Regions from separate parts of the Arcicella sp. BE140 genome, predicted to be linked through region 3. Evidence: riboswitches for the same ligand, from Rfam matches in the RefSeq annotation. Region 3 holds a riboswitch; each other region holds the start of a gene.
What was found. A riboswitch is a leader RNA that binds a small molecule or an ion and turns the genes downstream of it on or off. The one in region 3 is predicted to bind S-adenosylmethionine.
Positions count from the first base shown of each region.

Region 1: it holds a riboswitch for S-adenosylmethionine, as region 3 does, so the genes downstream of both, J2Y60_RS10335 (TlpA disulfide reductase family protein) here and J2Y60_RS00785 (hypothetical protein) in region 3, are expected to answer to the same signal.
Region 2: it holds a riboswitch for S-adenosylmethionine, as region 3 does, so the genes downstream of both, J2Y60_RS10310 (protein-disulfide reductase DsbD domain-containing protein) here and J2Y60_RS00785 (hypothetical protein) in region 3, are expected to answer to the same signal.

Region 1 covers NZ_JAVDUE010000005.1:206,971-210,258, reverse strand. Annotated here, with positions in the region: gene J2Y60_RS10335 (TlpA disulfide reductase family protein) at 49-1,332, opposite strand; SAM riboswitch class I at 1,518-1,614, opposite strand; gene J2Y60_RS10330 (TonB-dependent receptor) at 2,194-3,288, shown strand, end outside.
Region 2 covers NZ_JAVDUE010000005.1:197,700-200,987, reverse strand. Annotated here, with positions in the region: gene J2Y60_RS10315 (cysteine desulfurase family protein) at 1-605, opposite strand, end outside; gene J2Y60_RS10310 (protein-disulfide reductase DsbD domain-containing protein) at 748-1,203, opposite strand; SAM riboswitch class I at 1,279-1,375, opposite strand; gene J2Y60_RS10305 (tetratricopeptide repeat protein) at 1,473-2,945, opposite strand; gene J2Y60_RS10300 (sulfite exporter TauE/SafE family protein) at 2,957-3,288, opposite strand, start outside.
Region 3 covers NZ_JAVDUE010000001.1:187,317-190,604, forward strand. Annotated here, with positions in the region: gene metX (homoserine O-acetyltransferase) at 1-1,030, opposite strand, end outside; gene J2Y60_RS00785 (hypothetical protein) at 1,048-1,305, opposite strand; SAM riboswitch class I at 1,418-1,546, opposite strand; gene J2Y60_RS00790 (aminotransferase class V-fold PLP-dependent enzyme) at 1,772-2,944, opposite strand; gene dnaG (DNA primase) at 3,007-3,288, shown strand, end outside.

The sequences.
Region 1 (3,288 bases), on a different contig from region 3:
GAATTTGAGATTATATTATTTGATTAAGTACCGAGTTTATTATTTGTATTATTTATTTAAAGCTACTTCTGAGGCAGGAACAGGTTCAGCAATAAGTTTATCTAATTCTTTGTTCCATTTTTTCACATACTGTTTAAAGTATTTTCCTGTTACTTCGCCAGTATATCCTGTATGGATTTGTTTTACTTTGCCATCTCTCCCGATGATAATGGTAGTAGGAAAAGCTATCATTTTATTTAAAGCTTCAAATTTTTCTGAAGCAACTTTTTTATCAGCAATCCCCCCAAACAAAATATCATATTGGATGTCGTACTTATCTCTTAGTTTTCCTAATGTATATTTTGCATAAGCTAAATCATCTTTCTGTTCAAAACCCACTGCGATGGCCTCTACGCCACGGTTTTTATTAGCCTTGAACCAAGGTGAAAGAAATTGAGTTTGGTCTGTACAGTTTGGACACCAAGTACCAATAATTTCTACAATAACCACTTTCCCTTTATATTTTTCATCACTCAGTGATACTTGTTTCCCATTCAAGTCAGGCAAGGTGAAATCTAGTTTTTCATATCCTTCTTTTAAATGCGTTAACGTATATGCATCAGGCAATTCTGCATTTTTATCTTTTACCCCTTCAAATTTTACGTTGTTGTAAATACCCAAGCCCACTTCTCCAGTAATACTTTTATCAGGATTAATTTTTCCACGAATTAACCAAGGGCTTGGTCCTGAAAAACCTGTCAGTGCAAATTCATCTCCTTGTACGATACCTTCTAATTCACGTGTATCGCCAGTTACTTTCAAAAATACACCTTTTAGTTTATTCCCTTTTTGTTCAAAAACCGCCACTTGGTCAGCTACGGGCTCTTTGCTGATAATTTTAATAGCCCATTTTCCCGACAAATTATGGTTTGCCTGAATCTCTTTAGCAGGTTCTACAAAACGATACGTTTTGCCAGATTCTGCCGTAAATGGAAGGAAATTTCCTTTAAAATTTGGAACAAGACTTTTATAAACTCCTGACAAGGTACCATCATCATTTATTTTTGCTACTAAGGCAGCATCATAAGTATTCATTTTGATAAATACTGAATCATTCGCAATTTGCTTTACATGAAAATCGTCTCTACGTGAGCCATTTAACAACGTGAACGTTGCATGTTCGGCATCTTTTCCTTTAACTTCAAAATTAAAGGGTACTTGTACCTCGTTCACTTTAAATTCACCACGCCATTGGCCTTCTTTAATAAATTTGGTTTGTGCTTCGGCAACATTGAATGCCAGTGAACCTATCGTTAAATAGGTGAGTGATAGAAATTGCTTCGTAGTTTTCATTTGTTTTAGTTTATTTATTATCCTATTAAATATATAGATTTAGTATATTATATATTCAAACAATTATTTTTGATGAAAAGTAGTCATCAAATACTAAACATTTTGGATTGATGATGGCAATGAGATAAACTCACATCCACATCAATGAATGTTAACTCATGATAAAAAAAACTGATTGTATATACGATTTATCGTTAGAATTAGGATGGGGCACCTTGTTGGTGGCTAACAGGTTGCCAGAAGATCATCGAGCCTACTCTCTCCCTTCGTTCTTTATAAATCTATTTATTCTATGGACAAAGTTAATTAATTTAATTTGACAAAAACAAATCTTTATTTAAAAAAATGCAAAAAAGTATTTTTTATCATTTCAAAAACACTGAAAATACTTATAGCCCTATAAAACTCATTGTTAATTTTATCATTAAAATACCTAAAAAGGGTGATTAATTGTCAAATTTTAACAACTCATTACTTTCTGAAAAAGTGTAAAAACCTTTAATGCTTAAAATGAAACTCCTATATTTTAGTAGACTAATGCATAATTACATTAAAAATCCACTCTATTTATTCAATAAAATATTTGAATTGCACAATTAGAAATGAATTATTAAAGTTTTTTTAAAAGTATTTGCCAAAAAAAAACTCAGATTATACATTTGTCCCATAAGTCTTATAGAGTAATTATAAATGTGTCATAATTACACTTAATAGTTAATATTTCCTTACTTAAAACAATTCGAATGAAACATTAGCACCTAACCGTGCTAAAACCCAGATTTTTTGACAATTACTAGCAACATCAGCAAAATGATGGAAGGGAAAGTATTTGCCAAAGTTATCAAATTAAACAAAAAAGTTATGGACAAACACAATCAATGGAAACAACATTTACGAAAACTTCAAAGTCTTTTTTCCATCATTATCGTCTTAGGAATTACTTCTTTTCAAAGTATTGCCAATAAGTCTATTAAGTCTAGCGAACAAATAATTAATGGAATTATTAAAGATGAAAAAGGAGAAGCTCTACCTGGGGTAAATGTTATCATCAAGGGCACTCAAAAAGGTGTTTCATCTAATCAAGATGGTAAATATTCGATTACAGTTAATCAAAAAGATGCTACGCTAATTTATTCTTTTGTGGGCTATATCTCTCAAGAAGTTAAAATTAGTAATCAAACGATTATTAATATTACCCTTCAACCTGCGGCTAAATCTTTGGATGAGGTAGTTGTGATTGGTTATGGTACACAAAAAGCTAGTGACATTACGGGTTCTGTGGCATCTTTTGATGCCAAGCATTTAGAAGAAAAGCCTATTTCAAGAATCGAACAGGCACTTGTTGGGCAAATGGCAGGTGTACAAGTAAAACAACAATCTGGCTTACCAGGTGCAGGACTAAGTATCGTAGTACGTGGAACGGGGTCTATCAATGCTGGTTCTGAGCCTCTCTATGTAATCGATGGGTTTCCGTTGGATGTAGCTGGACAAAGCTCTGATGGAAGTATTGGCACAAGTCCATTAGCTAACTTAAGCGCTAATGATATTGAAAGCATTCAAGTATTAAAAGATGCAGCAGCGGGTGCTATTTATGGGTCACGTGCGGCGAATGGTGTAGTATTGATTACGACAAAAAAAGGGAAGTCGGGCAAGTTGAAAATTAATTTAAATGCCAACAGTGGTATTAGTAGTATTGCTAAAAAATTAGATATTCTAAGTGCCGACGAATGGGTAAATGTTGCTACTGAAGTAGCCAATATTAACTGGGTTCGCTCTGGAACTGGTAGAACAGCCGACCAAACCAATGACCAACGTAGGGCAATTTTAGGATTGAAGGCTGGAGAATACAATACATCCTATATGCCCGACGAACGTTGGTCAATAGCGGGACATCCGGGTTTGCAATATGTAGATTGGCAAGATGCTATTTATAGAAAAGCTTCTTTTCAAAACTAT
Region 2 (3,288 bases), on a different contig from region 3:
AATTTATGTGATGACCCTACAATATAGTCTACATTCAGTTTTTTAATATCAAATCTATATTTACCAATCGTTTGCGTAGTATCGCTATGAAAGATAGCGTCATATTTCTTACTGAGTTCGCCAATTTTTGCAATATCATTCAAATTCCCAATCTCATTGTTAGCGTGCATTAAGCTCACTAACGTCTGGTGATTATTCTTCAAAAGCCATTCAAACTGATTCAAATCAATATTCCCACGACTGTCAATTTTCACGAAATCGGTTTCCAATTCATTGTTCTGGCTGTACTGCCCCAAGGTCTGTAAAACAGCTTTGTGTTCTATCCTACTGGTTATAACATGCTTAATTTCATAGGTTTTAATCGCTCCAGAAAGTGCTAAATTATTCGCTTCTGTAGCACCAGAAGTAAAGAAAATATCATTTTCTGAGGCATTCAAAAGTCCAGCTATTTTCTGCCTAGACTCTTCTACCGCTTCTCTAGCTTTTCTTCCTATTGCATGACTAGAAGAAGGATTCCCGAAATGATTGGTTAGATATGGAATCATGGTATCTAATACCTCCAAATCTAAGGCTGTCGTAGCGGCGTTATCACAATAAATCTCCATGGTGTTTAGTTTTTTAGATTGTTGTCTGATTAATTTTCAAGCTAATAGGCTTAAGAGGTCATTTCACTTCACTGTATTGTTGATGAATTGTATTTAATTTTTTGAAAGAGGTTTCTAAATATTTACTGATTGCTAATATTTTCTAAAATTGGAATTTTTGTTCAAATGGGATACAAACGCCCTTTTTATCATTGCATAGTTGTCCTTTTATTCCTCCAAAAATGTCTAATGAATGTTCTACTATTCTGACTTTAGTCCTGAATTCTGCTTTATCTTTGAAATAAGACACTTCAAATCCCCAATTCTTATCGACTTTTTTTAAAGGACTAACTGGTACAATCTTACCATCATATTCAAAAGAACCATTTTCGGCAAACCAAAAGGTGGTAGGTTGTGGCCCAACATCAGCTTTAAAGTCACTTGAATATAACGACCATCCTTTTTCCAAATTAGCTGTAAAGACTAATTCTACCTCATCGCCCACTTTAAAACTAGGATTGGAATAGCTATATTTCCAGCTAACAATCTGATTGATTTGCTGTGCTTTAATTGCAATAGACGCAAAAATTAAGCACACGATTATAACTATACGTCTCATGATGTATTAGGTTGAGTTAAAACACAAGGTTATTTTGTATTGCTTATTACAATATTCTTTTGTGTGATTTTTTATGATTTATCATTAGAATAAGGTTGGGGCACCTTGTTGGTGGTTTACAGGTTGCCAGAAGATCATAGAGCCTTATCTCTCCCTTCGTTCTTTATAAATCTACTTATTCGATAGACAAAGTTCTATTTTAAATATTACAATTCCAAATTTTCTACTTAAAATTTATGACTTATTTTGAAAAAATTATTTCATGAAAATTAAATACCCATTTCGGTTAATGCCGCTTGTGCCTTATTATCTATTGAGTTTTTATACTCGTGTTTTTTATAGGCAATTGCCCTTTCAAACGAAAGTTTGGCTTTTGGTTTATCATTTCTTTGTTGATAAATATAGCCTAATTGCAAGGAAGAACTTGCCCCAAAATGACAGTTTTGTCCTGCACAAAGTGCCATAGCACGCTCAAAAAAAGGAATTGCTTGCGTCTGTGCATTCATTTTTTGCAAGATACTTGCCTTTCTAAAATTGAAGTTAGCTTTATCAATCTGGGAAGTAAACGAATCTTCTTCAAGGTTATCCAAAAACGCTAAGGCTTCTGTATAATGTCCTCCTTCGAAAGCATAACAAGCCTTTACTAGATTCTTGTTTGGAAAAGCTTTTGTTTTCTGAAATTGTTCATAAAAATTTTGTGCAATAATATCTGTTTCAGAGAATTTCTTGCCCACATTCGGAATCTTAGCCAAATGATTCAATGCTTTATCAGGGTTGTTTGTTAGCCAATTGGCAAGAAACAATTTAAAATTTACATCTTTCAAAAAGCTATTCCCACGAAAGTTTTTTAGATAACTCTGATAATACTGAATAGCTGGCGAATAGTTTCCTTTGTTAAATAAGATTTCAGCTTGATACAAATCAAAAATAGGCATGGATATATAAGCAGCACCACTGGGCCTGTTCTGTAATACTTTTTGAGCCATTTCGCTTTTGTTGTTTCTTAGCAATATCGATACGCCTAAAAAACTAATCGCCAAATTATCAGGATTATTAGTCACAAATTGACTTAAATCTTGTCGCTCATTATCATCCAATGTCAATACATTCGACTGAATAAATAGCTGATAAAACTTTGCTTCTTTTCCTACAATTTTATCATTAACAGCGATATTCAATTCTTTTAATCCTTGCTGAATTCCCCCTTTCAATCCTAATAGTTTTGTAACCCATTTATAGTTTTCAGGAACAGAACCTATCATAACATGAAAAACGCCTAGATTCTTATAATTAGCAGTAAAGTTTGGAAATCGTTTACGATTTTCTTCCAATAATTTATAGGCTGAAATGGCATTAAAACCACCTTTGGTTTCATGTCCCAATTTCATTTTTACCAATGCCCAATGCAATTTGATTTCTGCTTGAACAAATTTATTATAAGGTGAATCTTCATCTAAATCCTTGATTAAATCCAGCCTTTTATCTTCATTATCAGATAACCTTTCATACTCTTTTTCATCTTCGCTAGCAAAAAGCACAATCATGTCCGCAAAATCTTCCAACCAGATTCTAATACCATTATTCGTAGGTTCTTTGGCTAAAAGTTGTTTAGCAGATTGCACCTTTAATTTACAAAGCTCACTATAAGCATTTTGCAAATTTGGGGTAAATTCAAAATCATTTGCCAATGAACTCCCCGAGAACAAGAGAAAGATAACGAGTATAAGGTTCCATTTTTTCATACATGTAGTATTTACCAATGAGAAATAACTGTTGAGATAAATAAGTATAAGTCTGGCAAAACCTTCCATAATGTTTTGAAACTTAGAAAGATTACTACAGAGCCAACAATAAACATCAGAGGTCTTCTAGGAATTTTGTTAATCAAAATAGCGCCAAAAGGTGCGGCAATAATTCCACCTAATACCAATCCTAAAATGATTTGCCAAGAGTTTACTCCTTCAAAAAACAAGAAAGTAAGTCCGCTAGAAAGTGTAATCAAAAACTCTGCGGCATTTACCGAACCAATCGCATAACGTGGGTTACGTCCCTGCCCTAACAAAGAAGATGTAACGATTGGGCCCC
Region 3 (3,288 bases):
ATAGTTTAATAGCCTTAGTAATTAATTGACTTTCTATCAGAAAACCATCGTGACCGTATAGAGAATCTAAGGCTTGGAAAGTAGCACCAGGGATATGTTTTGCCAAAAAGGCTTGTTCATTAATCGGGAACAGCGCATCTGATTTGATGCCCATTACCAATGTTTTAGCCTTAATCTGTGATAATGCCTGAATAGCTCCGCCTCTGCCACGACCCACATCCTGCGAATCCATCACCTGTGAAAGTACATAATATGAAAAAGCATTAAAACGCTGGGCTAACTTTTCTCCTTGATAGCGTTGGTAGCTCATAGCACGATGCACTTTGCCCAAAGATTCATCTTTACGGGCTTGTGTTACACCATAGGTTTCATAATTTCTATACGAAATCAAGGCGGTAGCTCTGGCAGCTTTCATGCCCTCGATACCTGCTTGTGGGTGACTTTCTTTCCAAGTTGGGTCTACTTCAATTGACATTCTTTGCGATTCATTAAACGCAATCCCCCAAGGTGAATGTTGTGCATTAGTAGCAATCAGAATCAGGTTTTCAATCAAATTTGGCTGAGAAATAGCCCATTCTACACTTTGTTGACCACCCAAAGAACCGCCAATACACGTTTTGATTCGAGTGATTCCGAGATGCTCGCGGAGTAAATCAAAAGAATTTACAATATCGCGTATAGTAATAAAAGGAAAAGTATGAAAATAGGGTTCGCCAGTAGCTGGATTGATAGAAAGAGGGCCAGTACTGCCATAATGTGACCCTAATACATTCACGCAAATGATAAAATGTTTGTCAGGGTCGAATAGCTTACCTCTGCCTACTAACCCTTGCCACCAATCTTCTACATCATGACTACCCGTAAAAGCATGACAAACCCAAATTACATTAGAGCAATCAGCGTTTATCTTACCTAATGATTGATAAGCTAATGTTACTTCTGGTAAAACACCTCCTGCCTCTAGTTCAAAGGCTTGATTATATTTAAAAAGATTATTCAATGTATAAAAGACTTGAGCACCAATACTCATTTGAGTGAAACCTTTATTTACGCAATCAAAAGCGAATGATAAGATAATTGCTTTTGTAAATCCTCGAAACTTTCTTCATATTCCCAGTACATCAATCGTCCATGCGAACCCGTCACCAAAATATATTTTTCAGAAATAGACTGTATGCGGTTGATAGCTACCACCTTTACCATCTTCTGAGCCACAGTTACTTCTTCAATAATTTCCTTATTGTTGGCGTCGAAGCCATGAACAATGAGGTAATTGCCCGTTGTGATTTTAATTAATTTTGACATAATAGCTGACAAATTTGGTCACGATAAAATCATGACGATAAACGAAAATAAATCGTAAACCTGACGAATACTTTACAGCATGAAAAAATGACTGGGAGAGTACTTCGTAATTGGTTTATATTTCCTAAAAACTAGCCAAATGACTATACAATTTTTAGGTAGGAATTAGCACCTTGCCTTTACGAGCGGTAGGTTGCCAGAAGTTCATAGAGCCTATTCTCTCCCTTCTTCTTTATAAATCAATTACCTGTGGAGGTCGAAACCTCAGAGGAAAATTGACTTGATGATGCAAAGTAAATCGTGAAAGCTTGAAAAAGCAAATTTTTTAGGCATTCTCCCCAAAGAATCTTCTTTCCGTGGAAAAAAATAGGTTATATATTTTTCTCTTAGCGGGCGACTTAAGTCGCCCGCTAAGAGAAAAAAGGTTGTAATTATCTTATCAAAGGTCAAAAATAAGAACTTACCATTACTGAATACCTTTCAACAAACCGTCCATTAGTACATCGATATCGTTCATATCATTATAAAGATGTGGTGCAAGCCTGATAGATTGCCCTCGGAACGAAACAAAAACTTTGCGTTCTTGTAAGGCAGCTTGAATTTTTTGGTAATCTATATGCTCAGGAATCCTGACACCTACTAAATGGCTACTTCTGTAAGGTTTTTCTTCTACCCAGTAGCCATGTGCTTGTAAAATGTCCAAAGGTTCTTTCAACAATTCATCACAATAGTTATTGATAGCATTTACTCCCCAAACATTGATTTGTTCTATCGCCGCAGTGAGCATGGGGTTTAAAATAAAGTTACTTCTTTCACCCATGTTGTATCTATCCGCTTTGGCTCTATACTGAGTTTGGTAATTAATCAAATTTTTAAAATCCTCAGAACCCACCCGATTTATCCAGTTACGTTCCAAGGGATTGCCCTCATCGAAAAAAGCTCCGAAATAGGCTACACCTGCTGAATAAGGGCCTAAAAGCCATTTATATCCGGGATTGATGATGGCATCGGGCTGTACTTTTTGTACATCAAAAGGCATCGCTCCGATAGACTGTGTGCCATCCAATACCAACAATGCACCTACCGAACGGCAGTGTTGACCAATGATTTCGGTATTAAAAGAAGTGCCATCAGCCCAATGTGTAGGTGATACTACTACTAAACAAGTGTTGCTAGTGATGGCTTCCAACAATTTTTCATTCCATATTTTACCCCTATTTTCTAAGGATGCTGGAGGATGAACTACCCTCATTTTTAAACCTAAATTGATACAAACCTCTTCCCAAGCATATACGTCTGAAGGGAATTCTTCGCTGACCATTACAATTTCTTGTCCTGCTCGTATATTTGGCTTTCTATACAAGTTTTTAGCTACAATTGCCATGCCGTAGGACGACGAGGGTAGTAACACAATACGCTCAGGGTCGGGACAGTTAATCAGTTTGGCATACGCATTTTTAACAGGTTCAGTTGTTTCAAAAAAGCTTTGTGAAGTAATGTTTTGAGGTTGCGTTTTTCGCAAAATTCCTTGAATACCAGCTTCTTCTACCGATTTAAGATTGGGTGCCATGGTGGCACAATTGATATAATGAATACCTTCTTCAAGGCTAAAAAGATGTTTTTGACAGGATAAACTCATTTTGTTGATGTTATATTGAAAGGTTTTCAAAAATACATATTCTTGACGATTTTAAGCTATAAATGATTTGTACAACACAAAAAGGTGTAATTTTGAGTATGCGTATAGATGAATCAACCATAGAACGAATCCGACAAAGTGCTGATATTGCCGATGTAATAGGTGATTATGTTTCTTTGAAGAAGAAAGGAGCAAACCTTTGGGCTTGTTGTCCATTTCATGGCGAAAAATCACCGTCGTTTTCAGTATCGCCTGCTAAGGGTATTTATAAGTGTTTTGGTTGTGGAAAAGCTGGAGATGCTATCCGTTTTATCATGGATATTGAAGGACTGGGCTATGGCGAA